Regions from separate parts of the Janthinobacterium darwini genome, predicted to be linked through region 4. Evidence: predicted binding sites of a transcription regulator. Region 4 holds the regulator's gene; each other region holds the start of a gene.
The links. The regulator FNR, encoded in region 4, switches genes on or off when oxygen is low (the NO sensors DNR and NnrR bind a similar motif). The targets are predictions, from matches to a motif close to TTGATNNNNATCAA.

Region 1 (7,740 bases), on a different contig from region 4:
AAAAGCCGAAAAAAAAGCCCGCTGCAGAGGTCTGCAGCGGGCTGGATGTGAACTGGCCAATGTTTCTAGGCAGCCATGCGCACACTTCCCCTGCAACCATCCATCAGGAAAGATAGGCCCACGACTAGCACCAGCTCGCCTTCGGCCGAGCGAGCGGTACCGGTAATGCCTTCCACGGTGATGGCCGTCATCGGCTTGATCACCAGGTCAGCCGTGCCATCGACGGCTTCCACGGCGAGAATGTACGGCTGTGGCGCAGCGACAACAATGCCCACGCGCTCGCTGCACGATTCGTAGCCCAGGGCGCCGGCCAGCGAACGCACGGGCAATGGACGGCCCTGGTCTTTCAGCACGGGCGCGCCGCCCACTTCCATGAAGGTTTCCGGCAATTCGACGACGCGCTGCACCACCGCCATCGGCAGCGCCAGCGCGGCGCCCGACGTCGACACCAGCATGGTCGGCACGATGGACAGCTCGATTGGCAGGCGGATGGCAAACTTGGTGCCCTTGCCCAGCGAGGACTCGATGTGGATGGCGCCGCGGTTTTTCTCCACGGCCGTCTTGACCACGTCCATGCCCACGCCGCGTCCGGAGACGCTGGAGGCCACTTCCTTGGTCGAGAAGCCCGGCAGGAACACCAGCTGGAAGCATTCGTCGTTGCTCAACTGCGCGTTTTCGCTGATCAAGCCCTTTTGCTGGGCCTTGCTGCGCAGGAAGGCCGGATCCATGCCCTTGCCATCATCCTGCAGCACGATCATGACACTGTTGGCTTCCTGCCAGGCCTTCAGCGAAATATACGATTTGGCGGGCTTGCCGGCAGCCAGGCGCGCTTCCGGCGATTCGACGCCATGGTCGAGCGAATTGCGCAGCATGTGCACGAGCGGATCGTAGAGGCTGTCAACTACCACGCGGTCGACTTCCGTCTCCGCGCCCTCGATGGTCAGCTCGACATCCTTGCCCAGGTCTTTCGCCAGTTCGCGCACCAGGCGCGGGAATTTCTGGAACAATCGGCCCACGGGCTGCATGCGCGTGGCCAGGGTGGCACGCTGCAGTTCGGTCGAGTAGCGCGAAGCGCGTTCCAGGGTTTCCGCCAGGGTCGCCATCAAGGTGGCGGCCTGGCCTTCGAATTTGAATTGCAGCAAGCGCTCGAGCAGCACGGCAGCCTGATTGGCAGCCTGTACCGATTCGCCAGCCACTTCCAGCAGAGCGTCGAGCTTGACGGCGTCGACGCGGATGCTGTCTTCCTTGACGGGCGCGGCATGGCGCACTTCCGGGCGCTCTTCGCGGCGTTCCGCGCCATCCCAGGCTTTGGCGGCCGGCTTGGCGGCAGCGGCAGCAGCAGGCGCGGCGGCCACGACGGCAGGGGCAGCGGCCACGGCGGACACCGGCGCGGCAGCGACCTGGCTGCCCGCCGGCACGACGGCGTTATACATGCCTTCCCAGTCCAGGCCATCGGCACTGGCGGTGGAAACAGCGGCGGCTGGCGCCACCACGACCACTTCGGCAACGGGCGCGGCGGCTTCCGCCACCACTGCGGCGGCCGGCGCGGGTGCGTCCATGCCCTTGCCTTCGATGGCGTTCGTGAGGATGTGTTCCAGCTCTTCCGGCATGGCCGGCAAGCTTTCCGGCGCGGCACCGTTGGCCAGTTCCGTCAGCTGGTCGGCCACGAAACCGGACGCCTGCAGCGCCGCTTCGATGGCGATCGGGGTCACCGGCGCGGCGCCCGTGCGCAAGGCGTCGAACAGGTTTTCCGTCAGATGGCAGGCCGCCACCAGTGCGGGCAGACCCATGAAGCCAGCCCCACCCTTGATGGTGTGGAAGGAACGAAACACGGCATTCAGTGTTTCCTTGTTGTCAGGATCACGCTCGAGGCGCAATAAGTGCTCTTCAACATTAACCGCAAGATCCATCGCCTCAACGACGAAATCCTTGAGCATATCGTCCATTAGAATCCCAAATCCGCAAGAAGGTCGTCTACATTATCCTGGTCCAGCGCCACCGACGGCACGGACGGGCCCTGCATCAGAGGCACCGGCTTCTGCGCCAGTTTTTCGCGCACTTCGGCCGGTGCGTTGTCGCGCAGCAGCTGGGCAAGCTCGTGCTCCACCGTCTTGGTGATGTTGACCACTTTTTTGATCAGCTGGCCCGTGATGTCCTGGAAGTCCTGCGCCATCATGATTTCCAGCAAGCGCGCTTTTTCTGCTTCCGTGGCCTCGGCAACGGCTTGCGCGAACTGGCGCGAATCGCCGGCCAGGGCCTTGAATTCTTCCAGGCTCAGCTTGCCGTCGAACAACGCCGTCCAGCGACTGTCCATGTCCTTGGCTTTCTTCGACAGCACATCTTGCGCCGGCATCCCTTCATCGAGCGTATTCAGGACCTTGTTGGCGGCCTGTTCCGTCAGCGTGGCGACATATTCCAGGCGGTCCTGGGCGTCGACAATCTGCGACGACGCTTCCGTCAATGCCTTGTCGTAGCCCAGTTCGCGCAGCGAATCGTGCAGCAGGCGCACGATGCCACCCAGGCGTTCGAACATCGGCTTGTCGGACTGGTCGACCGGATCGGCCGCTTCGCCAGGCACGCCTGTAGCAGCCGCGGGGGGCGCTTCGGGTGCGGCGGCGACTGGCGCTTCCGCTGCGGCTGACGGCACGGCGGCGCTGGCCGACACCGAGTCGAACAGCGCGTCAAAATCGTCGTCCGCGATCACGGCTGCGGGCGCTGCGGCAGGCGCGGGCTTGGGAGCGGCCGCACTTTGCGCAGATACTTCATCGAATAATGCATCGAAATCATCAGCGGCGTTGGTCATATCCCTGCTTCTCCATAATTTGTCAAAATTCCGCCTGAACTGTGCGTTTTACAGACTGATACCCACAATTTCTCGATTAAGATGATTTGAGGCAATACCGCTGCGATGGTGCGAGTGTAGCAGGGCGCCGCCCTGTTGGTAAATCTCAAAACGCGCTTCCTGGTGCAAAGCAGGTCCACAAGAGCTTTTCCACCAGGAAATAAGTGTTCCTGCTGTTGTATTTTGAAATACTACCATTGGCGTGCGTGCAAGACCACGCGCCAGACAAGAAATCCTGCTTTCGGGTGCCTGCGCAACAGTACCCAATGGCTGTCGTTACGGCTCAAACACGATCTTTCTGCCAATGTTGTCTATACTGAAGGTGCAATAGTATTGATAATTATCAAGTCTTTACATGAATACCATGCTGCCGCCGCGTCTACAATAAGGGGCGTTGCGCGCGCTGAGTCACTGCCAAAGGACCTGCCATGTATAAGAAAATTCTGATCGCCACGGACGGCTCCGCCGTCTCCAACCTGACGGCCTGTGCTGGCGTTGCCTTTGCAGAGCAGATGCAAGCCGATATCCTTGCCGTGTACGTGGCGCCCGAATACCAGTACCCGGTGTACATCGAAATCATTCCACCAAGCTATCCCAGCGAGGAGGAATACCGCATCGCCATGCGCAAGGCGGGCGCCGACCACTGGCAGCCCATCCTCGACGCGGCCGCCAGGCGGGGCCTGGAAGCGACGGGCCTGACGGCCTTTTCCGACAGCCCGGCCCTGAAAATCGTGGAAGTGGCGCAATTGCAGAACTGCGACTTGATCTTCATGGGCTCGCATGGCCGCAGCGGCTGGGGACAATTGCTGCTCGGCAGCGTGACCAACAAAGTGCTGTCGCACTCGAAATTGCCGGTGCTCGTGCATAGGCTGATCAAGGAACCACCCTCCAAATAAGTGGTCACATGGCCACGGGGGCCGCCGCTGCCGGCATAGTAAGTAAAAGGCAAACTTGCGGCCATTTCGGTTAAAATGACAATGTTTCTCGTTTATTAATACCCGGCCGGCCGCCACGAGGCGGCCCGGGCACATTTCACGCCTCCTGATTGCGCGCCTATGATACGTATTGTGATTGCCGACGACCACACCATCATGCGAGAAGGATTGAAGCGCATCCTCGACGGCGCGCCGGACATCGACATCGTGGGCGAAGCCATCGACGGCTTCGAGGTACTCAACCACGTACGCCAGGGCGGCTTCGACCTGTTGCTGCTCGACCTGTCGATGCCGGGCCGCAGCGGCGTCGACCTGATCCGGCAAATCCGCAGCGAAGCGCCCAAGCTGGCCATCCTCATCCTCACCATGCACGAGGAAGAGCAATATGCGGTGCGCGCCATCCGCGCCGGCGCGCAAGGCTATCTGACCAAGGAAAGCGCGGGCACCCAGCTGGTGGGTGCCATCCACAAGGTGGCGTCGGGACGTCCCTACATCAGCGCCGAGGTGGCGGAGCAGCTCGTGCTCAACATCATGATGCCGAATGAAAGCTTGCTGCACAAACAGCTGTCGGACCGCGAGTTCGAAGTCTTTTCCCTGCTGGTGGCAGGCAAGTCGATCACGGAAATCGCCAACAATCTGCATCTGAGCGTGAAAACGGTGAGTACGCACAAGACGCGCATCATGCAAAAGATGGGCATGAGTTCGCTGTCAGAGATGGTCCAGTATGCCGTGGCACACCGTCTGCTGTCTCCCTTCAAGACCTGAACCTGCCCACGCGCGCCAACCCGTAGGAACAATCCTACATCAACTGCCACAGCTCCTACTGCCATATTCAGCCACCGCTGATATTAATTGCAGACGGTTGTTGGCATACTGAAACCAGTCATCAAGTTGCTGGGAAGTTATTTCATCACACAGCAAGTCTTCAGCGAATCGAGATTCACACGCCTGGACGCGCGCCGCCCTTTCCCTGCCCGCCGTCCTGTGCACCTTGTCATTCAACTCTGAACTACCTGTCACCAGGAGATGAACATGCTGTCCACGCAAACGCCTGAAACCCGCGCTGCCGCTCCATCACTGCCCCCCTCCTCTTCAATGGAAGCGGGGCGCCAGCGCCAGGGTCGGCTCTGGTCGAACCTGAAGGAGGTGTGCGACCTGCTGCATATCTCCAGCGCCTGCACCATCGCCGCCGATGAACTGCTGTTCCAGCATGTGCAATTCAAGACTGGCCAGCGCGTGCACACCATCGGCCAGCCCTTCGACACTCTGTACATCGTCAATTCGGGCTTCCTGAAAACCGTACTCATCGACGAATTTGGCAATGAGCAGGTCCTCAGCTTTCCCATGAAGGGCGACATGCTGGGCGTCGACGGCATCCACTCGCGCCAGTACTCCTCGGAAGCAGTGGCCCTGTCCGACTGCGATCTGATCCTGCTGCCGTTCAAGAAATTGACGGCGCTGGGCAGAGTCCACCTGGAACTGGAAAATGTCATGTATGGCGTAATGAGCCGGGAACTGGTGCGCGAGCAAGCGATGATCGGCATGCTGGGCGCCCTCAGCGCAGAAGCCCGCGTGGCGCGCTTCCTCGTCTCGCTGGCCGAGCGCTTCGCGCAGATGGGCTACTCGAGCAAGCTGTTCAACCTGCGCATGACGCGCCATGAAATCGGCAGCTACCTGGGCCTGACCCTGGAAACGGTCAGCCGCACCCTGTCTGCCTTCAATGAAATCGGCCTGATCTCGGTCGACCAGCGCACCATCGGCATCAAGGACCCGGATGCCTTGAAAACCCTGCGCCGCCTGCCGCCCTCGCGCTCACGGGCCAAGCAGCTGGCCTCCGCCAAACTCAAGGCCAACACCACCGCAGCGGCCACCGCCTCCGCGCAATTGCTGGCCACCATTTAACGCCATCCCCACTCCTTCAAGCTTGGCACAGGCTTGACCCGGTCAAGGCGCGCACCGCCTTACCGGGTCTTTTTTGCTGCCGCGCCGCGCCTGCGGCCGCCTTTGCCCAGCGCTAACCTCCTCGCTGCCATCCCATCGTAAAAAAAGCGCGGATTGCACATAAATAAGCCTTGCTTTTCGGGCCACATTCAACAATAATGCAAATACGAATCATTCTCAACTGAGACAAAGAAAGCCCAACATGCAAAGCTCAAAACCAGCCTTGATCCAGGATGCCGCTAGCGCCCACGTCCGTCCTCCCGTCAGCACGGCGCAAGCGGCGCGGCGCATTACCAGCGAAGCGCTGCTGCAGCAGGGCCGCGAAGTGGAAATTGAGCACAGCGGCAAGATCTATCGCCTGCGCGTCACCCAATTGAACAAGCTGATCCTGACTGCCTGAAGCAGCACGGCAGCCAGTCACCATACTCGCCAGCCAGTCGCGCTCCGTGCGCGTAGCCAGCCAAACCACCCGCACAGGAGTGTTTGATGGCGAACGACCGACCTTCCCCGATGTTTCCTTCCCCGCAAGGCCCACAGCCTGAATTGCTGCTGTCGGCCGTGCTGCACCTGATGTCGCACTACCATGCGGGCACTCCATGCGAGAAACTGGCGGGCGTCATCGAACGCCATCTGCAAGTGCTGTCCAGCTCACCCGGCCTGGGTCCCGTGCTGCAAGCGACCTGCCAGCAACTGTCGCAGCAATGGGCCGCCCTGGTGGCGCTGCACCGACCTGCACCGCCGAGACCCACTTTGTTTGAGCGCCTGGTACGCGTGCTGAACGCCAAGCGCCCTGCCTCGCCCCTGCCGCAATAAATCCCCCCCCCACCGCCCAACAGGATATCGCCATGTGTGACAAAGACCAGTCCCTGCCCGTCATCAGCAATTGTGCCCCCGCCGACGTGGAATCGGCCGCCCTCGCTTCGCGTCGCCGCCGGCTGTGGGAACTCTCACACACCTGCCATTGCCCGCTGGTCGGCGTGGGCTTGCCGCTGGGATACCTGCGCAAGCTGGTGGGCAAGATGACGGGCGGGCGCGTGCTGGCCGACGACTACGAAGTCCATGTGGGTGCCGTGACGGAATGTGGCGCGCGCAACCGCCTGTCCGAAGCCCTGCAAAAGGAACTCGAACGCCGCTACGCCCCCGTGATCCTGCGCTTTCGCGGTGCCAAGACGACGCAGCAGGTGGCCGAATTGTGGCGCACGGCCGTCGCCAACGGCGACGTGTCGGGCGCCTTCTGGGCCGGCCTGACGCATCCGCGCTGCGACGCGGAACTGGAAGAGCAGATGTGCCGCGACCTGCACATGATCCAGCACCAGGCGGGCGCCTGCGTGCGGGCCGACATGGGAAAATTTACCGCCTTGCAGGAAGAAAATGCGCGCCTGGCACACGAACTAGCCAAGCTGCAACAGCGCAGCCAGACCGCACTGATGGAAAAAACGGGCGAACTGGAACGCCAGGAAGCCGTGCTACTGCGCGCGCGGGCGGAATCGATCGGCAAGGATAGCGTGATCGAGGGCTTGCGCTTTGACCTGGCGCAATTGCAGGCCGCCATCCCGGCGCTGGAATCGCGCACGCGCCTGGTCGAACGCCTGGCGCAAATGGATGAGCGCGAAAAAGAATTGCGCCAGCAAATCGCGGAATTGAAGCAGGCCCAGCCACGTCCAAGCGCCGCCCTGCCGGCACCGGCACCGAAGCTGGAAGTGCCGATGGGCGGCAAGCTGAAAATGCCGATCCGCCTGGTCGATCAAAGCGTCTTGTGCGTGGGCGGGCGCAGCGGCAATGTCGCCACCTACCGCGCCCTGATCGAGCGGGTCGGCGCGCAGTTCGCCCACCACGACGGCGGCCTGGAAGACAATGCCAACCTGCTCGATTCGAGCCTGGCGGCAGCCGACCTGGTGATTTGCCAGACCGGCTGCATCAGCCACAGCGCCTACTGGCGCGTGAAGGATTACTGCAAGCGCACGGGCAAGCGCTGCGTCTTCATCGACAACCCCAGCATCTCCAGCCTGGCGCGCGGCTTGC
Region 2 (7,740 bases), on a different contig from region 4:
GCGGCCGACCTGATCTCTCCCGAGGTGGCCAACAAGGTGGGCAAGGTGTGGGGCCTCGGTTCCGCCACGACGAAAGACCCTGGTCCGTGGGAGGGCGAACAGCGCAATATGTGGAAGCCCACGCAGCAGCAAGCCCTGTGGTTCCACGGCGGTAACCTGCACCAGTCACGCCACTATTCCCAGTATCTGTCGCTGCAGCTGAAAGCGCGCATGGAAGGCTTGACTACCCCCGTGTATGGGCAGCAGGAGGTGCATCACTTGTCGTGATGGCAGGGACAAGCAGATAAAAAAATGGCGGCGGACCGAAGTCCGCCGCCATTTTTACGGTGCAGCGAAAATGTGGGGTCAGACCCGCCGGGTCTGACCCCAGCAGTTTATTGCTTGATCGCTTCGATCGCGAAAGTCAGGGTGACATCATCGCTGACGGCTGGCGCATATTTGCCGGCGTTGAATTCCGAACGCTTGATCTTGGCCGTGGCGTTGGCGCCGCAAGCGTCTTTTTTCAGCATCGGGTGCGGTGCGCAGGCAAACGAGGTGACGGTCAGGGTGACTGGCTTGGTCACGCCTTTCAGGGTCAGGTTGCCGTCGACGGAGGCCAGCTTGTCGCCGTCGAAATTGAACTTGGTCGATTTGTAGGTGGCGACCGGGAACTTGTCGGTTTCAAGGAAACCATCGCCCTGGATGTGCGTATTGAACAGGGTCGAACCCGTGTCAACGGACTTGGTGTCGATCAGCACTTCCACGGAGCCCGTCTTGGCGGCGCGGTCCAGGGTGACCTTGCCGGTGGTGTTATTGAAACGGCTTTGCTGCGTCGAGAAGCCCATGTGGGTGTACTCGAAACGGGGGAAAGTGTGGCTGCCATCGATGACATAGACTTCAGGAGCGGCGACGGCGGACAGCGAGAAGCCGGCAGCGGCGATAAAAGCGAGCAGTTTTTTCATTGTAAATTCCTGATTGGGCGTGGAGGATGTCAAAACCGCAATCGGCTGCAGGCGTAAAGCGTATGCGGCTGATTGTCTGGCTTCAGTTGCAACAGATTATGCATGGCATGAAGATCGATGTAAAACGGAAAATATACCTAGTTAGCATCGATAAAATCGATAATACAGACATCAAGGTCTGCGACAGCGCGTTCTGCTGCCGATTATTGTCTGCATTGCCAAAAATATCCAGCGTTATCCAGCGCCTCAGATAATACATCCAATGAGAATGATTCTTGTTATTATTCTGCGGGATTGCTATCCTCGCGGCCCCGGGGGACATGCAGCGTCGCCTTGATTCATCCATAATAGAGCCGAACACCGAGCAGAACCCAGAGCAGAAAAACATGACGGCCACCCGCCACGCCACGAGCACATTGAACGCGCACCGCACCACCAACCTGCCCCGCAGCCAGGGCCTGGCTGCGGGTGCATTCGCCTGATGCGGGAGCCGCTCGCCCAGTCCCCGCTGCGCGAAGCGCACGGCGTGCGTCTGCGCCGCTGGGCCTGGACCGCCGCCGGCGCCCTGATGGTGCTGCTGGGGATCATCGGCGCCATGCTGCCCGTCATGCCAACGACGATTTTCCTGATCCTCGCCCTGGCCTGCTTCAGCCGCGCCTCGCCGCGCCTTGAGCACTGGCTGCTGCAGCATCCCCGCTTCGGCCCGCCGCTACGCCAGTGGCGCGAACACCGCGCCGTCTCGCGGCGCGGCAAAGCCATGGCTTGCCTGGGCATGGCCATCGGCTTTGTCGCCATGTGCCTGGGCCATCCGCCCTGGTGGGTCATCGCCATGGTGGGCGCCATGGAAATCGCCGTCCTCACCTACCTGTTGCGCCGTCCTGAAGGCCCTGCCGCCAGCGGAGCAGAATCTGCCCGCGAAGTGGACAATAGCAGGCAGTAAACGGCCCTGCTTACTTCAAAAAAACGGCAAGTCAGCCGAACTTCACATAAAAACACCGCGATGCCCGCGCATGGCGCGTCGAACTTTTCACCAAGATGCGGCTACTTCGCGCCCGCCCACGGGATTAAATTCGGCACAGATATCACTTTCCCGCTTTTTCAACTTAAAAACAAGCGCATAGACATTATTTGCATATTCAAAGCAAGATTCTGTCGTAGGAGTAATAACACGATCGGAGGTATACTACGCAACCGACGTAACAGGCTGGGCGATTTGGCCCCTGCAAGCAAGCCTGTCACGGTCCAATAAAAAAGGAAACACTGCATGACCACACCACACCGTACGCCGGTGATTCGCATCGACGGCGCGAACAAGACCTTCGCGCTGCCCAAAGGCGAACAATTCCACGCGGTCAAATCGGTCACGCTGGAAGTCTATCCCGGTGATATTTTCGGCCTGATCGGCAAGAGCGGCGCCGGCAAATCGACCTTGCTGCGCCTGATTAACCTGCTCGAGCGCCCCGACAGCGGCACCATTACCGTGGCCGGACGCGAACTGACGCGCCTGGGCAAGAGCGAACTGCGTGACGCGCGCCAGAATATCGGCATGATTTTCCAGCAATTCAATTTGCTGCAAAACGCCAGCGTCTTCGACAACGTCGCCTTCCCCTTGAAAATCCATGGCACCACCAAGGGCGAGCAAATCGCCGCCCGCGTCGAGGAATGCCTGGCGCTGGTGGGCCTGTCCGACAAGCTGCACAGCTATCCGGCGCAATTGTCGGGCGGGCAGAAACAGCGCGTGGCGATTGCACGCGCCCTGGCCAGCCACCCCGATGTGCTGCTGTGCGACGAGCCGACATCCGCGCTGGACGCGGAAACCACGCGCGCCCTGCTCGACACCCTGCGCGACATCAATGCGCGCCTTGGCGTGACCATCGTCATCGTCAGCCATGAGCTGTCGGTACTGGGCGCCATCTGCAACCGCGTGGCTGTCGTGGAAAACGGCGCCATCGCCGAACAATTCGATTTGAGCGACACGGCCACCCCGCGCAAGACGGCGCTGGGACGCGAACTGGCGTATTACGGCACCGAGGCGTTTGAAGCCACCGCATGGAAGGATGCAACACATGTTTGAAGAATCGATCAATAACGTCATCAAGCTGCTGCCGGAAATCTGGGTGGCGCTGGGCCAGACCATGACCATGCTGGGCATCGGCTTGACGGCCGCCATCCTGATCGGCGGCCCGCTGGGCATCCTGCTGTTCCTCGTATCGGAAGGCCAGTCGCTGGAAAACCGTCCGCTGTCGACGATTTTGGGCTGGCTGGTCAACACCGTGCGCAGCTTCCCCTTCATCATTTTGCTGGTCGCCCTGACGCCGTTTACGCGCATCATCGCGGGCACCTCGATCGGCCCGCTGGCAGCTGCCGTGCCGCTGTCGTTCGCCGCCATTCCCTACCTGGCGCGCCTGGTGGAACAGAACCTGCGCGAAGTGCCGCGCGGCGTGATCGAGGCGGCGCACGCCATGGGCGCATCGGAGATGCAGATCATCTTCCGCGTGCTGCTGGTGGAAGCGCGCTCCGGCCTGGTACTGGCCCTGACCGTGCTGTCGATCAGCTTCCTGTCGTATTCGGCCGTGGCCGGCGTGGTGGGCGGCGGCGGCATCGGCGACCTGGCCATCCGCTACGGCTACTACCGCTTCGAGACGGACATCATGGTCGCCACCGTGGCCATCCTGATCGTACTGGTGCAAACCATCCAGTTCGCAGGCACGCGCATCGCCAAGCGCCTCGACAAACGTTAATTCAAATTCAGAAACAAGGACACACATGAACCAACTTCGCCGCAACCTGCTCCTGGTCGCCACCAGCCTGGCCTTCGCTACCGCCGCCCACGCAAAAGACCCGAAAGAACTCGTCATCGGCACCAGCTCCGGTCCGTATTCCGACCAGCTGAAGCTGGGCATCAAGCCCATCCTGGAAAAACAGGGCTACAAGGTCAAGATCGTCGAATTCAACGACTACGTGCAGCCGAACTACGCGCTGGCCGAAGGCTCGCTGGACGCCAACGTGTTCCAGCACATCGTCTACCTGACCAAGTTCGCCACCGACAACAAGCTGCCCTTGAGCCCCCTCATCACCGTGCCGACCATGCCGATCGGCCTGTACGGCGGCAAACAGAAAACGCTGGCCGAAGTGAAGAACGGCGCCACCATCACCATGCCGAACGATCCGACCAACCAGGCGCGCGCGCTCGTGATGCTGGCCAAGATGGGCTGGATCAAACTGAAACCGAACGTCGATCCGCTGCGCGCTTCCGAGCGCGACGTGCTGGAAAACCCGAAGAAGCTGAAACTGGTGCCGCTGGAAGCGGCGCAGCTGCCGCGTTCGCTGGCGGACGCCGACTACGCCTTCGTCAATGGCAACTTCGCCCTGGCCGCCGGCATGAAGCTGACGTCGGCCCTGAGCGTGGAAAAGATCTCGGACAGCTACATTAACCTGGTGGCCATCCGCACGGCCGACAAAGCCAAGCCATGGGTCAAGGACCTGGAAGCGGCCTACCGCTCGCGCGCCTTCCTCGACGCGACGAACAAATACCTGCCCGGCTACGAAAAGACGGATTACCAGCTGGCACTGGAAAAGACGCTGAAAAAATAAACCGCTGCAGCTAATGTAAAAAGGACGGCAAAGCCGTCCTTTTTTATTGTGTGCGCCACGCAGGCGCTGTCATGCCATGCTTAGAAGCGGTAACCGACGCCTACACCGATCAGGACAGGATCGACCTTGACTTCGCTGGCCTTGGCGCCACCGATGAAGACGTCGCTGCGGATCTGCACTTTCTTGATGTCGAAGTTCAGGGACCAGTTCTTGTCCAGCTTGTAGTCGACACCGGCTTGCAGCGAGTAACCCCAGCTGTCATGCTCCAGGCGGCCGGCGCCGTTCAGCAATTTCACGTCCGAAATGTTCGTGTAGTTGATGCCGGCACCCACGTAAGGGCTGAACTGTTTTTCAGGCATGAAGTGGTATTGCAGCGACAGGGTCGGCGGCAGGTGTTTGAAGGTACCGATATTGTTGCCGTCGAGCTTGACGTCATGCTTTTGCGGGTAGGTCAGGATCAACTCGGCAGCGATATTCGGGGTAAAGAAGTACGAAATATCGATTTCAGGAATCGTCTTGCTGCTCACATGCAAGCGGTCGGATGCACCGACACCACCAACAGGAGCAGATTTATCGGCCGGATCGATGTGCACGGCGCGCGCGCGCACCAGCCATGGGCTTTCCTGAGCCATTGCATTGCCGGCGAATGCGCCGATGGCGGCCAGGACGATTGCTGCTGCAGTTGCGGACTTCTTCATTCTAGTTCCCTCTTTTTGTCGTTAAGTAACGCTGCGAAGTCTAAGAGTGCAGTGCAACAAAAACTTTGATCCACATCAAATAGTGCTAGATGGCATCACTAGAGGGATTTTTTTCTTTGCCCAGGTCAAGAAAATGCCGCAGCGCAGCGCGACCATACCAATTAATGCACGCCGTCAAACAGGCTGGCGACCCAATCGGCAAACACGCGCACGCGCGCCGACAATTGCCGGTGATGGGGGTACAGCACGGACACGGGCAGCGGGTCGGGACGACAGTCCCGCAGCACTTCCACCAGCTCGCCAGCTGCCAGCGCCTGCTCCAGGTGGTAGCGGGGTGCCTGGATCAAGCCCAGGCCCGCGCGGCAGCAGGCGTGATACGCGTCGGCATTGTTGACCGATACGGTGCCCGGCAAGGCCACGCTGTGCCGCTGTCCTGCCACCTTGAAATCGAAGGGCCAGACCTTGCCCGTCTGGGTAGAAAAGAAATTCACGGCGCGGTGGCCATCGAGCTGCGCCAGATTCTCCGGCGTACCGTGGGCGGCCAGGTAGGCGGGGCTGGCGCACGTCAGCTGTTCCAGCAGCGCCAGCCGGCGCGCCACCATGGACGAGTCGCTCAATTCGCCCACGCGCAGCACGCAGTCGACGCCTTCGCGCACCAGGTCGACGAGGCGGTCGCCCATGCCAATTTCCAGTTCGATCCGCGGATAGCGGGCGCAAAACTGGTCCAGTACGGGCAGGACGAAATGCATGGCCAGGGTCGCGTGCAGGTCGATGCGCAACTTGCCTGCCGGCTGCTTCTGCGCCGAGGAAAACACGGCTTCCGTTTCTTCCAGGTCCGCCAGCAGGCACACGCAGCGCTGGTAATACGCCTCGCCATCGGGCGTGGGCGTCACCTGCCGCGTGGTCCGCTGCAGCAGGCGCACGCCCAGCCGCGCTTCGAGTTGCTTGATCGCATGCGTGACGGTCGCCTTCGGATAGCCAAGGTCATGCGCCGCCTGCGTGAAACTGCGCAGCTCGACGATGCGGGTAAACAGACGCATTGCATCAAATCGGTCCACACCCCCTCCATTATTATTTCCTGCTGCACAGTGTATCGATTTGAGCGCCACTTTTCCATATTGAACGAACACTCTGGTATCAGTTGCCCGCCAAGCAATCGTCACTTGCGCCGAGGTCACTGGCTTCCCAGCTGACTGCACCGCATACTATCCCCAGTTCGCACATGAGAATGGTAATGATTATCATTTGCGATATAATGCAGATTCACGCTGGGGCGTGCGCTCCGGCGATCATAAAAGGAATGGGAGACATGGATATTTTGAGGGAACTGCGTGATTCGGGCTTGAAAGTGACTATCCCCCGCTTGCGGATTCTGCAGCTGTTTCAAGAAGGAGGCATCAAGCACCTGAGTGCGGACGATGTCTACAAACTCTTGCTGGCCGAAAAGATCGACGTCGGCCTGGCCACCATCTACCGCGTGCTGATGCAGTTTGCCGAAGCGGGCATCCTGTTTCGCCGGCATTTCGAATCGGGCCATGCCGTCTTCGAACTCAATGAAGGCCAGCACCACGACCACCTGGTTTGCACGGGTTGTGGCAAGGTCGATGAATTTGTCGATGAAGGCATCGAACTGCGCCAGAATGAAATCGCCACCGAGCGGGGCTTCGTGCTGCACGAGCACGCGCTGTCGCTGTACGGCACCTGCGCCGAGTGCACGGCGAAGAAAATTCCGCCACGCCGGGCCTGAGGCCAGCGCGCAGCATAGCGCTCGGCACCTTGCCTGCGCTACACTGCGCGCAAGCTCGACAAAGGACACGCATGTACATCGGAGAAATCGCCCGCCTGGCGGGCACCTCGCCCAAGGCCTTGCGCCACTATGAAACGCTGGGCTTGCTGGGCGACGTGCGCCGTTCCGGCGCCTACCGCGTCTACACGAAGCAAGACCTGGCGCAAGTCAGGCTCATACGCCAGGCGCAGGCCCTGGGATTCCGCCTGGCCGAGCTGCTGCCCATCCTGGCCGGCGACAACACGGACTGGGCCGCCCTGTCGCGCCACATCGCCGCCAAGCGCGCACAGATACAGCAGGATATCGCCCGCCTGCGCCAGCTCGACGCGCAGCTGGCCGATATCGACACGGAAATCAGCGACTGCCTGGCACGCCAGCACCTTCCAGCGGCCGCTTGACTCTGCCACTAGGGGCAGGCTTTAGCATGCAAGCTGTTCTTTTACGGAAAGCCTGCATCATGACCAAACGCATTCTCATTCTCCTCGGCCACCCGTCCAGCGACAGTTTCTGCGCCGCCCTGGCCGAGGCCTACGCCGCCACGGCCCGCACTGCAGGTCACAGCGTGCGCGAACTGCGCCTGGGCCAGCTGGACTTCGATCCCATCCTGCACGAAGGCTACCGCCAGATGCAGCCGCTGGAAGCGGACTTGCTGGCGGCGCAGGAAGCCATCAGCTGGGCCGAACACCTGGTGTTCGCCTACCCCATCTGGTGGGGCGGCGCG
Region 3 (7,740 bases), on a different contig from region 4:
CCTGCTCGTCTACGTGGCACTGACCCTGACGGGCATTTACTGGAGCTATGACGTGGTGCGCGACAACATCGACGCCTGGGCAGGCAAGCCCCCACGGGTGGCGCAAGCACCAGGCAAGAAAGGCGCGCCCAAGGAGCAATCGCCCGCCGTCGACATCGGCCTGGCCTGGAGCAGCTTCCAGCAGCACGCCCCCGGCTGGACCCTGGCTACGGTGCGCCTGCCCACCCGTTCCGGAGAAGCCGTGCAATTCACGTGGCTGGCCAGCGATGTGCCGCACGAGCGGGCGCGCAGCCGCATGAGTATTCTGCCGGCCGATGGCACGGTCACGGAAAACGACCCGTACAGCCAGCAGGCGCTGGGAGCGCGCCTCGTCAACATCATTTATCCGTTGCACATGGGCACGTATTTCGGCCTGCCGGGCCGCATCATCGTCACCGTGGCCAGCCTGGGCCTGCCCCTGTTCGCCATCACGGGCTGGATGCTGTACCTGGGCCGCGGCAAGGCAAAACGGGCTGTGCAGGCGCAGCGGGCCATGCTGGGCGCCGGCGCGACGGGCAAGAAAAATACTGGATTGGTCACCCTGGTGGCCTACGCCAGCCAGTCGGGCCAGGCCGAGCGCCTGGCACTGGAAAGCGCGCGCGCCCTGCAGCAGGCGGGCGTGGCCGTCGATGTGCAATCGCTGGACCGCTTTGATCCCGCACAATTGCGCCAGTACGAACGGGCCCTGATCGTCGCCAGCACCTTTGGCGAAGGCGAGGCGCCGGACGGCACGCGCCGCTTCGCGCGCCTGTTGCAGCAAACATCGGGCACGCCGCTGGCTGGCTTGCAAGTGGGTGTGCTGGCCCTGGGCGACCGCCATTACAGCGCCTTCTGCGGCTTTGGCCATGCGTTGGCGCAACAGTTGCAAACGCTGGGCGCAACGCCATTGTTCCCCCTGATCGAAGTCGACAAACACGACGCGAACGCGCTGGCCGACTGGTCGCAAGCGCTGGCCCGCTGCAGCGGCAGCGCCATCGACGCCATCGGCGTGCAGGAAGACGCGTCATATGACGAGTGGCGTTTGCTGCGCCGCGTGCTGCTCAACCCGGGCAGCCTGGGCGGCGAACTGCATGAAATCACCTTGACAGGCCCGGCCGAAGCCACCTGGGAAGCGGGTGCGCTGGCCGAAATCATCGGGTGCAACGCGGACGGCAGCGAGGGCGACGCACATTTTGCACAATATGCGCCGCGCAGCTATTCGCTCGCTTCGCTGCCATCGGATGGCGAACTGCAGTTGCTGGTGCGCCAGGAACGCCATGCGGGCATTGACAACCAGGGCTTTGGCCTCTGTTCCGGCTGGCTGACGCGCTTCGCGCCGCCGGGCGCCACCATCCGCCTGCGCCTGCAAGCCAATCCCGCCTTCGCGCCCGCCCTGGTCGACGTGCCCTGCATCTATATTGGCAACGGTTCCGGCCTGGCGGGCCTGCGGGCGCACCTGCGCGCACGCCGGCGGGCGGGGCTGGCACGCAACTGGCTGCTGTTCGGCGAGCGCCAGCAAGCTTTTGACAGCGTCTGCGGCGAAGAGTTGCAAGGCTGGCTCGACACTGGCCACCTGGCACGCCTGGACCGCGTCTTTTCGCGCGATGGCAAGGAAGGTGGCAAACGTGAATATGTGCAGGACCGCCTGCGCGCCTGCGCGGATGAACTGCGTGACTGGCTTGCGCAAGGCGCCATCGTCTACGTGTGCGGCAGCCTGCAAGGCATGGCGGCTGGCATCGATGCTGTACTGCAAGAAGTGCTGGGCCAGGAAGGTCTCGACGCCCTGCTGGCGGCCGGACGCTACCGCCGCGACGTGTATTGATCTGCCTCAGCACATTGCCGGCGCCGCCCGGCTATGTGGGCGGGCGCACAGTCAGCGCCAGCCATCGGATTAGAGTAGGGACATCGCGGCACAAGCGCCGCCCCACCCACTTTCTGCGAGACTAGCCATGAAGAACCCCTGGATGAGCATGTACCTGAGCGCCGCTAACCGCATCGCCAGCACGGCACGCGGCCATGCCACGGCCGCCGTCAAGCGTGAAGCGGCGAAAAATACGCAGCAGTTGACGCAGGTGTGGTTCGATTCCTTTCTTCCGCCAACAGACAAGCCGCGGCGCCGCCGCAAGGCAAAATAAGACCCTGGCAATAGGCGAACTGGTGCGGTGCATCACAGCAATAAGTTGAAATTACAATCAGATGAACTAAACTGCAAGCATGGTAGTACATAAGGAAGTGACCGGCAGGCGCCGCATCCCCGCGCCGCCACCGGGACACCGGGAGACGACCATGTTGACGCTTAAAGTGCTGGCCTGCCTTGCCCTGTCGGCCTTGATGCTCGCCCCCCTCGTGTTGAGGGATACCATGCAGTTGTCGGCCGGGCAGCAATTGCAGGTGCCGAATGTCGATGCGCAGGCCCTGTGGGCCCACTGGCCCAAGCACTAAGTAATACGCGGGCCTGAGAAAGCGCTGCTGACGGCGTTTTTCAGCGGCGCTCGCTAGTGGCATGCACGTTCCAAAAGCGCCTTGTAGCACGTGGGAATTTGTTCCCCACTTTTTGTTTAAATTGATCAGTAGCCCACACTTTCTCCACTTCGCCATACTTTTGATCCAGATCATGGATTTCCACCTTTGCTGCGCCCACACTGGAACAGTCCGCTCCACATCGCGACGGACTTAACCGGGAGCATCGGCATGGGTATATCGGGTTGGAAGGATGAGATGGCGCTGGGCGTTCCCGCCATTGACGAAGCGCATGAGGCGCTGTTTCAAGAACTTGCGCGGCTGGGGCAGTTGAGCGACCAGCATTTCAGCATGGCGTTTCGCGACCTGATTGCGGCCGTCGAACGCGATTTCCGCGAAGAGGAGGATTTGATGGAGCAAATCGCCTTTCCCTCGCTGGCCAACCACCGCGAACAGCATGCGCGCGTGCTCAGCGGATTGCACCATGCGTGGGCCGCCGTCGATGAAGGCGACCTGGAACAGGGGCGCCATGCGCTATCGCTCTTGCCGCAATGGCTGATCTTTCATCAGGCCACCATGGACCTGGCCCTGGCGGCGGCCCTGGAGCTGGTACAGCGCCAGCCGAACTAGACACTACAGCAGCAGCACCGTGGCTTGCTCGGGCAAGACCACGCGGTAGTGTCCCGGGTATTTGTCTTCGCCGTCGAAAATCTTGCAAAACACGGGCTGGTTGATGTCGTTGACGGCCGGCTCGTGCATGGGCAAGGTAGCGATTAGCTGTTCACCATCCATCAACTGCAAGGCGCTGCCCCGCTCGGCCGCGCAAAACGCCAGCGATTGCACATCGCTGGCGAACGGCCGCTTGTACCACGGCGTGATGGCCCGCACGGCGCGCCGCGCGTCGCGCAGGACTTGCCCCACGCGCGTGACATTCCACGCATCGCGCGCCACGGACGGCTGCAGCACGATATTTGCCGTCAGTTCGCCCCTGCCCTTGTTCACCAGGAACGTGCCATCCTGCGCGGCAATGTCCTCATTGAGCGGCACGACAAACACGCCGCCGTCGGACACCTTGATCGGCACAGGGGCGCCATTGCCTTGCAGGGCCACGCGCACATCGTCGATGGTGGCGCTCAGCTTGGCCGGAATCAGGCGCAGGGCCATGACCACACTGCCGCTCGACACTTGCCACACTTTCCTGGCCGTCAGATAACTCTCGCGGTACGCCGTGAAACGGACGCGCGGCGCCTTGGCGTCGCTGTTGGCCGTGATCGTCACCGTTTGCGAGGGCAAGGCGTCTTCTGCGGGCGCCGGCACCGTCGGCAGCGTCGGCGCAGCAGATGTGGCAGGCATGGCATCAATGGCGGGCGGCATGCTGGCGCTCTGCAGCGGCGCGGGAACAGCTGGCGGCGGCGCGTGCTCCTGGGCCTGGCCCAGCGACACGACACACAACCATCCGGCACAAGCGATCCATGTACGCATGCATTTCTTTCAATAAGGAAAATATTTTATCAGCCCCACATTATCGCAGAAGGCCAGCCAATGCGCCGCTCCTGGCCTGCCTGCACTCTTTTGGTGCGCTCGCTTGATTATTTAGCAAATATCATCTATATTGATAATGATTCCTATTCGCAATGCGACGGAAATCGCGCGCCCTTCTTTTCCACTACCCGTTCGCGCCGGGCCTTGCGGTGGAACTGCTATCCAAGCCAGACCACGGGCCAGCGTCATGCCACCCCCCAGCTACTGCGCACTTCGCCAGACGAGATAGGAAAACACGACTAAAAATATGCCAGGAAAATAATGCAATCGACTACCGAACTCTCTACTTCGCGCCAGCCCGCCTTGCGCCCCCTGCCCCGTTTATTACACATCAGCCTGCTCAGTCTTGCCGCCGGCGTGGCCCTGCCGGCACAGGCCACCGACGCCGCTGCGACCGATGTGACCATGCCGGCCGTCACCGTCCTGGGCCAGTCGACGGCGACTACGGAAGGCACGCAATCGTACACGGCAGGCGAAGCGCGCAGCGCCACGCGCATGGACCTGTCCCTGCGCGAAACGCCGCAATCGGTCAGCATCATCACACGCCAGTTGCTCGACGACCTGGGCGCTGTGCGCCTGGACCAGGCACTGGCGCAGACGACGGGCATTCAGGTAGGCCAGAACGACACGGAGCGCACGACGTTTTATGCGCGCGGCTTCGGCATCAACAATCTCCAGATCGACGGCATGGCGCGCGGCGGCAATGCGCCGCTGCAAGACACCATCCTGTATGACCGCATCGAAGTCGTGCGCGGCGCCACCGGCCTGATGGGCGGCACGGGCGATCCGTCGGCCACCATCAACATGATACGCAAGCGGCCGACGAAGGAATTCCAGGCCAGCGCCGGACTCATCATGGGACGCTGGGATGACCAGCGCTTCGAGGCCGACCTGTCCACGCCGCTGAACGCCGAAGGCAGCGTGCGCGCACGCACGGCCCTGGCCTGGCAAAAACGCGATTCCTACCTGGATATGTATCACGAGCGCAAGACAGTCGGCATGCTCATCGTCGAGGCGGACTTGCGTCCCGGCACCCTGCTGACGGCCGGCGTCGACTTCCAGGACAACAAGCCGACAGGCGCCACCTGGGGTGCCGTGCCCTATTGGAATGCGGATGGCAGCCTGGCCAACTTGCCGCGCAACACCAGTTTCACGACGCCATGGAGCACCTGGGCCAACAAGCAGCATACGCTGTTCACGTCGCTGGACCAGCGCCTGCCCGGCAACTGGAATATGCACCTCGGTTATGCGCGCACGGAAAGCACGAACCGCACCACCGTCGCCTACGCGGGCGCGGGTTACCCCGACCCGGCCACCGGTGCAGGCATGCGCCTGTGGACGGGCGCCTGGGGCGCGGGCAAGAATACCAGCGACAATTTCGACGTCTACGCCAGCGGACCGTTCACCTTGCTGGGACGCAAGCATACGGCCATCGCCGGCTGGAACGGCGGCAACCAGCGCGCCCGCTCGCTGGGCGGCGAGGCGGAAATCAATTACCCGGCCTTTATCCCCGATTACCGCAGCTGGACGGGCAACATCCCCCGCCCCGTCTTCCACCCGGACGGCGCGCACACGGAAACCGTGACGCGCCTGGCGGGCGGCTATGTGGCCACGCGTTTGAGCCTGGCCGACCCGCTGCACGTGATCATCGGCGCGCGCAGCAGCACTTACCGCACGGATACGCGCAACTACAATACGCAAGGCGTGTACACGGGCAGCGGCGACTTTACGGAAACGCGCAATGAAGTCACGCCGTATGTGGGCGCCGTGTTCGATATCAACAAGCAATATTCGGCCTACGCCAGCTTCACGCAGCTGTTCAACCCGCAATCGAGCAAGGACCGCAACAACCAGTTCCTGGCGCCGGAAACGGGCGACAATGCGGAACTGGGCATCAAGGGCGAATTCTATGAAGGCAAGCTGAACGCGTCGGCCGCCGTGTTTCACACGAAGAAAAAGAATCTAGCGGAACTCGACCGCAGCGTGCCGCCAGGATTTTTGCTGCCCGACGGTGGCCAGGCCATGGTGGCCAATGGCGCCGGCATCACGGCCAAGGGCGTGGAATTCGACGTCTCCGGCCAGATCACGCCCGCCTGGGAAGCGAGCGGCGGCTACACCTATCTGCACGCGGCCGAGGCCGATGGCCGCCGCGCCGCCACCACGCAACCGCGCCATTTGCTGCGCCTGGCCACCAGCTTCCGCTTCGACGGCCGCCTGGCTGGCCTGAAAGCAGGCGCCAGCATGACGGCGCAAAGCGCCACCTACAGCGAATCGTGGTACGGCCGCCCGCCATCAGGAACCATCACCAACATCCCGCAAGCGGGCTATGCGCTGGTCAACGCCATGGCCAGCTACGCGCTCAACAGCCACGCCAGCGTGCAGCTGAACGTGAATAACTTGCTCGATAAAAAGTACTACCGCAACGTGGGCTTCTTCGACGGCGTGTTCTGGGGCGAGCCGCGCAACATCAGCCTGTCCGTGCGCACGGTATTTTAGGAGCCTATCCCGGTAGGGAGCGTCTTCTGCTGGCAATTCCTCAGGAGCGCGGACAAGGCGTGAGGAGGAAGCGTGGCGAGCCACGCGACGACGATCAACGCAGTCCCCGCTTCCGAGGGGCGCCAGCAGGAGATATATTCATCTACTGGGATAGGCTCTAAGCACGCCAGTGGGCGGGTGCGGGCAAGGTAAATCCTTCCAGCAAGGGTCCGCCCACGGGCGCCAGCACGACGGCGCTCAGCTGCTCGAAGGCGCGCTGGCCGGCCGGCAAGTCGCTGGCAACCAGGCGCAGGGCACCATCGAGCTGGGCGGCGACATCGGCGTCGAATGCCTGCAGGCGGCGGAACAGGTGCTTGCCGCCGCCGCTCCATTCGCCGGCCGCGCGCAGGTGCAGGTCGGCCAGCGCTTGATACAGCTGGCAAGCCACGGCCAGCGCCTCGCCCGGGTGCCGACTGTCGACCAGGTCTTCCAGCCCGGTGGTGATGGCGTAGCGGCGCCGCTGCACATTGTCCACCTCGAGCACGGGCGGCCCGGCCACGACGATGCCTTGCGCCAGCGCGTGCAGCCGGGCGTAGGCATCGCTGCCAGTGAGGATATTTTCCCCTTCCACCACCATCATCGCCAGCGGCACCGTGCCGCCCGGTGCATCCATTTCCTGGCAAAAGTACGTGAACGTGCCCTGGTCATGCCCGAACAGTTCCACCGTGCGTCCCTCGGCGACAAGGGTGTCGCGCCAGGCGCAATCGACGTGCTCGAACAGCAGCAGCAAGTCGATATCGGAAGTGGGCGTCTGCCGGCCCGTGGCGAACGAGCCGCCGATGATGGCCGCCACGGCCGTGGGGTAGTGTTCCTGCACCAGCCGCAAGGCAATCGCGCGGATGGCGTCATAAGTGGCAATGTTTGTCACAGCAAGTGCTCCGTGCCGAAAAACGCCATCCTACACGCAATACGCGGCATGCCGCCATCCTGCTACACTGGCGCCATCTGATCCAAGGAAGAAACATGGAATACGACTGCCTCGTGGTGCCCTCGCCCGTGGGCGAGCTGACCCTGGTGGCGCGCGGGGCGGCGCTGGCCGCCATCCTGTGGGAAAACGACACGCCGAACCGCGTGCGCCTGGGCCAGATGCGCGTCGATGACGGTTGCACCGTGCTGCAGGAAACGGCACGCCAGCTGCGCGCCTATTTTGCCGGCACGCTGCAATGCTTTGATGTGCCGCTCGAT
Region 4 (7,740 bases):
TGCAAGATGCGCGCCACGTCGCTGTGGCGGCCCGTTTGCAACGCTGTTTCAGCGTCGCGCACGGGCGTCATGCCCTTGTTCAGCGCATCTTCCACCATGCGCCGCAGCACGCCGCGCCCTTTCGCATCGCGTCCCATCACGCGCATCAGCGGCGCCATGGAAAACACTTCCTCATCGGCAACGGGGGCCGCCTCGGTCGTCTGCACTTGCGGGCGTTTGGGCAGGTGGCGCAGGATGACTTCCATCATCTCTTCCACCACCACGGGCTTGGCGATGAAATCGCTGATGCCGGCCGTCATGCAGCGCTCGCGCTCCGACGCCAGCACGCCGGCCGTCATGGCGATCACGGGCAAGTTCAAGCGCAGTTCCGTGCGGATGATGTGGGTGGCGCTGAAGCCGTCCATGACGGGCATTTGCATATCCATCAGCACGATGTCGTAGCGCAGCGCCTCCGTGCGCAGCCGCTCCACCGCTTGCAGGCCGTCGCCCACCACGTCCAGGGTGGCGCCCATGTGTTCGAGGATGCCGCGCGCCACGGCCTGGTTCAAATGATTGTCTTCCACCAGCAGGAAATGTACGCCGGCCAGCTCCGTGCCCAGCGGCTGGTGCAGCATGCGCTGCTCGCCGCCGTCGTTCTTGGCGATCAGTGCCTGGTGCAGGGCATCGAACAGGCTCGATCCCGTGATCGGCTTCATCAGCACGACATCGGCCTCGGCCGCGCTGGAAATCTCTTCCAGGTGGTTGCGGGCGAAGGCGTTGACCATCACCACGATGGGCTGGCGCTGGCCACTGGCCGCCTGGCGGATGGCCTTGGCCGTGGCCAGGCCATCCATCACGGGCATGTGCCAGTCGGCCAGCACCACGTCATACGGTTGCTGCTGCGCCAGGCGTTCGCGATACAGTTCGATGGCGGCAAAACCGGAGTCCACTTCGTCGGCCAGCCAGCCCCAGGCCTCGATCAGCTTGACGATCAGTTCGCGTGTAGTGCGGTTATCGTCGGCCACCAGCAGGCGCAGCTGGCCGAGGGCCGGCGTGCGCCGCGTCTCGGCCGGCTGCTCCAGCATCTCGAAGGGCACGCTGAACCAGAAGCGGCTGCCCTTGCCTTCGCTGCTGGCCACGGCGATATCGCCGCCCATCATGTGGATCAGTTGCTTGCTGATGGCCAGGCCCAGGCCCGTGCCGCCGAAGCGCCGCGTGATGCTCTGGTCGCCCTGTGAAAAGGCGGAAAACAGTTGCTGTTGCTGCAGTTCCGTCATGCCGATACCCGTGTCGCGCACTTCGAAGCGCAGCCAGGCGCACCCGTTTTCTCTCTCGGCCAGGCTGACGGCCACCACCACTTCGCCGCTCTCGGTGAACTTGATGGCATTGCCGGCCAGGTTGACGAGGATTTGCTGCAGGCGCTGGGCGTCGCCCACGAGGCGCCGCGGCACGTCGGGCTCGACAGCGATGGCCAGTTCCAGCTCCTTCTCGCCCGCATTCATCGTCATCGTCGTGGCCAGGGTATTCATGACTTCGTCAAGGTCGAACTCGACGGGCGACAATTCCATGCGGCGCGCTTCGATCTTCGAATAATCGAGCACGTCGTTGAGGATGCCCAGCAGCGACTGGCCCGCCACGCGCACCATGGTCAGATACTTGCGCTGTTCCGTGTCGAGCCTGGTATTGCCCAGCAAATAGACCATGCCCAGCACGGCATTGAGGGGCGTGCGGATTTCATGGCTCATGTTGGCCACGAAGTCGCTCTTCGCCCGGTTGGCCGCCTCGGCCCGGTCGCGCTCCAGTTCCAGTTCCGCCGCGCGCGATTCGAGTTCCTGCTGCAGGCGGTCGCGTTCGCACATCAGGCCGTTGAACGCCTCCGTCAGTTCGCCGATCTCGTCGCGCTGCTGCACTGGCACGGGCGTGAAGCGGCTGCCGCTGGTGCGCAGGGCCAGCAGGGTATCGCGCAGGCGCACCAGCGGCGACAGCAGGCGCACGGTAACCCAGCCCAGAACAAAAGCGGCCAGCAGCGAAGCGAGGATGCTCCACAGCACCAGCCGGTACAGCACGCCATCAAACGGTTCGAAGGCGTCCTCGATGGGTAGCGAGGCGGCCAGCAGCCAGTTCACCGATTTCAGGCGCTTGAAGCTGTTGACGGCCGTGATGCCGCGGCTGTTGGTGCTGACCATGCTGCCTTCGCCATCGTCCTTCAGCATCTGGGTGGTCGTCAGGTTGGCGTTCGGCTGGCGCGGCTGCAGCAAACGGCTGGTATCGGGGTGCAGCACGTAGCGCGGCACGGCGCCGCGCGTGAGAATGAAGTAATAGCCGCTCTTGCCGATCTTTTCCGAGCGCAGGCGCCCCAGCAGGTTGTCCTTGTACAGGCGCAGCACGCCGATCACCACACCGGCCACCTGGCCATCGGCGGTGAGCACGGGCGCCACCATCTGCACGATGGGCATGCCGCTCGATTTGCCCAGCATCGGCTCGGTGATCATGGGCTGGCGTGTGCGCAGGACGGTCTGGAAATACTCGCGCTCGGCAACATTGATGCCGGCGCGGCCCGTGACCAGCGGCATGTCGGCCACGATGGCGCCTTGCGCATCGAGCACCAGCACGTCGTCGAACAGCACCAGCATCGAGCGGCGCGAATAGTATTCGCGCAGCTTGGCGGGTTGGGCGATCAATTCCGGCGGCTGCTGCCTGGCCGTCAGGGTGACGATTTGCAGCAGCATGCCCAGCTTGTCGTCGAGCTCGGCGGCGGTGCGGGTGATCAGGGCAGATTGCTGGCTCAGCAGTACTCGCGTGAAGTCAGCGCGCATGTGCTGCAACTGGATCATGGTGACCAGTGCGATCATGGCGATCGAGGTCAGGCTGGTGGCCAAGGCGACTTTTGCTTTGATGCCGAGAGGCTTCATGATTTCCTTTTCAGTACCGGGCGGCACAGGCGGCAGATAATGCTGTCAGGAATTTTCCTATCAATACATCAACTTGGCAAGCGGTGCCGCGCAAATTGCCCTCGCTGCAAGGGCTTTTGACGATGTTGCCATATAATTAAAGTCAGAACGTCGTTTATTCAGCGCAATTGGGGTGAAATTGGCACACGGCAACCGTGTATGCAGTAAACTCGGTATTGCATTTTCTAAAAGGTACCGACATGACTGAAGCGCTCCTCACTCCCACCTTGCCCACAGTGACCGTGGAAGCGTTGCGTGCGCGATGCTCGACCTGCAGCATGCATCAATTGTGCCTGCCGATGGGCCTCGATGTGGGCGACATGGACAGGCTGGATCAGATCATCGGCCGCCGCCGCAAGATCGTGCGCGGCGCCTCGCTGTTCCGCATCGGCGACTCGTTCCAGAACCTGTACGCGATCCGCCTGGGGCACTTCAAGACGTACCAGATCAATCCGGGTGGCGAAGAGCAGGTGACGGGCTTCCAGATGGCAGGAGAACTGCTGGGCATGGACGCCATCAGCGCCGACCGCCACCACTGTAATGCGGTAGCGCTGGAAGATAGCGAAGTGTGTGAAATCCCGTTTTCCAGCCTGGAACAATTGCTGGGCAGTATGCCTACCCTGCTGCGCCATTTCCACCGGATGATGAGCCAGGAAATCACGCGCGAGCAAAGCGTCATGCTGTTGCTGGGCAATATGCAGGCGACGCAGCGCTTTGCCGCCTTCATCGTCAACCTGGCCTCGCGCTATGAGGCGCGCGGCTATTCGGGCAGCAATTTCCAGCTGCGCATGTCGCGCGAGGAAATCGGCAACTACCTGGGCCTGACCATCGAAAGCGTCAGCCGCTTATTGTCCAAATTCAAGAAGGAAGGCTGGCTGCGCGTCTCCAACCGCGAGATCGAGATCTTGCAGCCGGCCAAGTTGAAGGCCATTACGGCCGGTACGGACGTCTGCAAGTAAGTCTTACAGCTCTTCATCCGCGTGCAGCGCGATGCTGCGCTGCAGCGGCCAGGTCCAGATGCCGGACAGGCGCCACTCGCGTTTGTCGTTTTCCACCAGCACTTGCCAGCGGCTGCGCTCGAGCATCGGCAGCGCTACCGAGAAGTTGCCGGCCGCATCGGGCTGCACCAGCAGCTTGATATCTTTTTCCGGCAAGGTCGCATGCGCCAGATGCAGCTGCAGCGGACCCTGGTAAGCCTTGCCGAAGCTGTGCACGGAACCACTGAGGCGCGCTGACGCCACGTCATACGACAGGCTGGTATCCATCGCCAGGTCGCTGGCGACAGTATCGCGCCGCAAGTCCTGGTTGATCGCCTTTCCCTGCTTGTAGTAATCGCCCACCACCAGCGCATCAGGCTGCGTAAACGCGATATAGCCCATGAAGCTGCCGACGACCACGGACAGGCCGGGACCGATCATCAGCAGCCATGGCCAGCGATGCTTGTACCACGGGGCAACGGGGGCTTGCAGCTTGAGACTGTCGGACATGATATTTCTCCTGTTTAATCGGCCAATCCCCATCCGGGGACTGGCCTTCCTACATTAGCGCGGTACGATGAATACCGCGCTTTCACGCACATGCAACGATGGGTCGTCCAGCGAGTGCAATTCGATCGCAATCTTGTTCGAGCCCTTCTCGCCCACGCCGTGCGGCACGCGCAGGCGGATCGGCCAGCCCAGCGTTTCCGTCGGCTGCAAGGTCACTTCTTCGCGCGTCAGCAAGGTCAGGCCCGGCAAGCCGGAAGCGCTGATTTTAAAATGCTGGGTTTGCTCCGAGGTGTTCATGATCTGCAAGCGGTAAACGTTTTCGATCATGCCGTCTTCCACTTCGCGTCCCATCGAACCGCGGTCGCGGATCACGTCCATTTTCAGGGGCGTGCGCAGGGCCAGCGAAGTACACACGGCGATGATGATCAGGGCCAGGATGGAAGTGTAGATCAGCACGCGCGGGCGCATGGCGCGCTGGCGGATCTGCTTCGAACTGAAGTTGTTTTCCATCGCATGGTCGGTACTGTAGCGTACCAGTCCCCGCGGCCGGTCGACCTTGTCCATCACGCTGTTGCAGGCGTCGACGCAGGCGGCGCAGCCGATGCATTCATACTGCAGGCCGTTGCGGATATCGATGCCGGTCGGACACACTTGTACGCACAGGGTGCAGTCGATGCAGTCGCCCAGCTTGTCGTTGTTGCCGGCCTTCTTGCTGATGGCGCCACGCGGTTCGCCGCGCTTGGCATCGTAAGTGATGATCAGGGTGTCCTGGTCGAACATGGCGCTCTGGAAGCGCGCGTAGGGGCACATGTATTTGCACACCTGCTCGCGCAGCCAGCCTGCGTTGCCGTAGGTTGCCAGGCTGTAGAACAAGACCCAGAACCATTCCCAGGGACCGAAATTGAGGGTGGTCACCTCGCGCGCCAGTTCCTTGATCGGCGTGAAATAGCCGACAAAGGTAAAGCCCGTCCACAGGGCGATGGCGCCCCATGCCAGGTGCTTGGCCGTTTTCTTGAAAGCCTTGCGCACGGAGGGTCCCTGCTTGTCGAGGGCCATGCGCGCGCTGCGCGTGCCCTCGATGCGGCGTTCGACCCACAGGAAGATTTCCGTGTATACCGTTTGCGGGCAAGAGAACCCGCACCACACCCGCCCGGCGATGGCCGTGACGAGGAACAACAAATACGCACAGATGATCAGCAGGGCCGCCAGATAGATGAAATCCTGGGGCCACAGCACGACGCCGAAAATGTAGAACTTGCGCGTGGTCAAATCGAACAGCAGGGCTTGCCTGCCATTCCAGGTCAACCACGGCAAGCCGTAGAACGCCAGCTGGGTAAGCCATACGCATACCCATCGCCAGGTAGCGTAGCGTCCTTTGGCCTCGCGAGGGTAGATTTGCTCGCGGGCCGCATACATCTTGATGACTTGAGGTTCCATTACGTCATTTCACGGGCGTCTGGGGATTCGACAGGCTCCAGACATACGCCGACAGCACGTGTACCTTGGACTCGCCGAGGAAATCGCTGAAGGCCGGCATGGTGTTGTTGCGTCCCTTGCGGATGGTTTCCATGATGGTATCGGCACTGCCGCCATACAGCCAGATCTTGTCCGTCAGGTTAGGCGAACCGAGCATCTGGTTACCCTTCGCATCGGCGCCGTGACAGGCCATGCAGGCGCCGAACTTGGCCTTGCCCAGCACGGATTTGACGGGGTCCGAGGTCGAGCCGGATAGGCTCAGCACATAATGGGCCACGTTCTCGACATCCTTTTCGGAGCCCAGGGCGGCGCCCATCGGTGGCATTTGCCCATTGCGGCCATGCATGATAGTGGTCTTGATGATGTCGGGCTCACCGCCATACAGCCAGTCCTTGTCGGTCAGGTTGGGGAAGCCCTTGTTGCCGCGCGCATCCGAACCGTGGCATTGCGCGCAGTAGGTCAGGAACAAACGCTGGCCGATGGCATGCGCCTGCGGATCGGCGGCCACCGTCTTCAAGTCCTGGCTCAGGTACTTGTTGAACAGGGGGCCGTAGTCGGCTTCCGCCTTCTTCAGCTCTTCCTCGTACTGGCCCGTTGATTTCCAGCCCAGGCTGCCGGCATAGTTGCCCAGGCCCGGGTACAGGAACAGATACGCCAGCGCGAAGACGATGGTGATGTAGAACAACCACATCCACCAGCGCGGCATCGGCGTATTGAGTTCCTTCAAGTCCTCGTCCCAGACGTGGCCCGTGGTGCCGTCGGCAGGCGCGCCGTCGACCACTTTGATTTTCGACTGCGAGTACAGCAGCACGCCGCAGCCGATGATGCCCAGCAAGGACAGCACGATGATGTAGATATTCCAGAAGCCATTGGTAAAGTCAGCCATGGTTGCGCTCCCCTTGTGCCGGCACAGGCATGGATACCGGCGCTGCCGGATAGTCGAGCGCCTCGTCGTCGAACGGCAGGCGCGCCGCCGCGTCGAAGTCGCTATTGCTGCGGCTGAAAGTCCACCACAGGATGCCTACGAACGTCGTAAAGGAAACCACCGTCATGACGCTGCTGGCGCTGTCAAACAGGTTTTCGATTGCCATGCTAATTCCTTGTTTTGATTAATGTACCGAGGCCTTGCAGATAGGCGACCAGGGCGTCTTCTTCCGTCTTGTCCTGCAGCTGTGACGGGCCGGCGGCGATTTCCGCATCGCTGTACGGCTGGCCCAGGCGTTTCAGGGCGCGCATCTTCGGCATGATGTCGTCAGGCACCAGCTTGGTCTTCGCCAGCCATGGGTAGGCCGGCATGTTCGACTCGGGCACCACGTCGCGCGGGTTGTTCAAGTGCGTGCGGTGCCATTCATCGCTGTAGCGGGCGCCCACACGGGCCAGGTCCGGCCCCGTGCGCTTGGAACCCCACTGGAACGGACGGTCGTACACGAACTCGCCAGCGACCGAATAGTGGCCATAGCGTTCCGTTTCCGCGCGCAGCGGACGTACCATCTGCGAGTGGCAGTTGTAGCAGCCTTCGCGCACGTAAATGTCGCGGCCCGCCAGGCGCAGCGGCGAATACGGCTTCAGGCCGGCGACCGGCTCCGTCGTGCTCTTCTGGAAGAACAGGGGAACGATCTCGACAGCGCCGCCGATGCTGATCACCACAGTGACCAGGGCGATCAGCAGCCAGGGGTTTCTCTCAATCCATGCATGTGAAAATTTCATTTGCTTTCGCTCCTATCAGGCGTGCGCCGCGTTCAGTTCTGGAATGCGGGCGACGGGGAGTTTGCTGCCGCGCAAGGTCATCCAGGTGTTGTAGCCCATGATGCACATACCCGACAGGTACAGCAGGCCACCGGCCACGC

Region 1: the regulator FNR is predicted to act here: its motif matches at 3,176-3,189, upstream of ACQ4WZ_RS02490 (universal stress protein).
Region 2: the regulator FNR is predicted to act here: its motif matches at 5,299-5,312, upstream of ACQ4WZ_RS04700 (OmpW/AlkL family protein).
Region 3: the regulator FNR is predicted to act here: its motif matches at 2,621-2,634, upstream of ACQ4WZ_RS12105 (bacteriohemerythrin).

What each region holds. Positions count from the first base shown of each region.
Region 1 covers NZ_JBNYXX010000001.1:549,338-557,077, reverse strand. The annotation lists gene ACQ4WZ_RS02500 (chemotaxis protein CheA) at 66-1,946, opposite strand; gene ACQ4WZ_RS02495 (protein phosphatase CheZ) at 1,946-2,803, opposite strand; gene ACQ4WZ_RS02490 (universal stress protein) at 3,271-3,738, shown strand; gene ACQ4WZ_RS02485 (response regulator) at 3,898-4,542, shown strand; gene ACQ4WZ_RS02480 (Crp/Fnr family transcriptional regulator) at 4,873-5,679, shown strand; gene hemP (hemin uptake protein HemP) at 5,921-6,118, shown strand; gene ACQ4WZ_RS02470 (hypothetical protein) at 6,205-6,531, shown strand; gene ACQ4WZ_RS02465 (DUF2325 domain-containing protein) at 6,564-7,740, shown strand, end outside.
Region 2 covers NZ_JBNYXX010000001.1:1,021,344-1,029,083, reverse strand. The annotation lists gene ACQ4WZ_RS04730 (NAD(P)-binding domain-containing protein) at 1-267, shown strand, start outside; gene ACQ4WZ_RS04725 (YceI family protein) at 375-941, opposite strand; gene ACQ4WZ_RS04720 (YbaN family protein) at 1,423-1,881, shown strand; gene ACQ4WZ_RS04715 (methionine ABC transporter ATP-binding protein) at 2,206-3,015, shown strand; gene ACQ4WZ_RS04710 (methionine ABC transporter permease) at 3,008-3,682, shown strand; gene ACQ4WZ_RS04705 (MetQ/NlpA family ABC transporter substrate-binding protein) at 3,708-4,535, shown strand; gene ACQ4WZ_RS04700 (OmpW/AlkL family protein) at 4,616-5,233, opposite strand; gene ACQ4WZ_RS04695 (LysR family transcriptional regulator) at 5,395-6,291, opposite strand; gene fur (ferric iron uptake transcriptional regulator) at 6,543-6,980, shown strand; gene ACQ4WZ_RS04685 (MerR family transcriptional regulator) at 7,052-7,417, shown strand; gene ACQ4WZ_RS04680 (NAD(P)H-dependent oxidoreductase) at 7,477-7,740, shown strand, end outside.
Region 3 covers NZ_JBNYXX010000001.1:2,637,271-2,645,010, forward strand. The annotation lists gene ACQ4WZ_RS12090 (PepSY domain-containing protein) at 1-1,840, shown strand, start outside; gene ACQ4WZ_RS12095 (hypothetical protein) at 1,968-2,153, shown strand; gene ACQ4WZ_RS12100 (hypothetical protein) at 2,305-2,460, shown strand; gene ACQ4WZ_RS12105 (bacteriohemerythrin) at 2,710-3,108, shown strand; gene ACQ4WZ_RS12110 (hypothetical protein) at 3,112-3,960, opposite strand; gene ACQ4WZ_RS12115 (TonB-dependent siderophore receptor) at 4,282-6,516, shown strand; gene ACQ4WZ_RS12120 (nucleotidyltransferase domain-containing protein) at 6,674-7,423, opposite strand; gene ACQ4WZ_RS12125 (methylated-DNA--[protein]-cysteine S-methyltransferase) at 7,519-7,740, shown strand, end outside.
Region 4 covers NZ_JBNYXX010000004.1:346,796-354,535, forward strand. The annotation lists gene ACQ4WZ_RS22855 (response regulator) at 1-2,891, opposite strand, end outside; gene fnr (fumarate/nitrate reduction transcriptional regulator Fnr) at 3,131-3,889, shown strand; gene ACQ4WZ_RS22865 (FixH family protein) at 3,893-4,417, opposite strand; gene ccoG (cytochrome c oxidase accessory protein CcoG) at 4,472-5,854, opposite strand; gene ccoP (cytochrome-c oxidase, cbb3-type subunit III) at 5,859-6,779, opposite strand; gene ACQ4WZ_RS22880 (cbb3-type cytochrome oxidase subunit 3) at 6,772-6,984, opposite strand; gene ccoO (cytochrome-c oxidase, cbb3-type subunit II) at 6,986-7,600, opposite strand; gene ccoN (cytochrome-c oxidase, cbb3-type subunit I) at 7,616-7,740, opposite strand, start outside.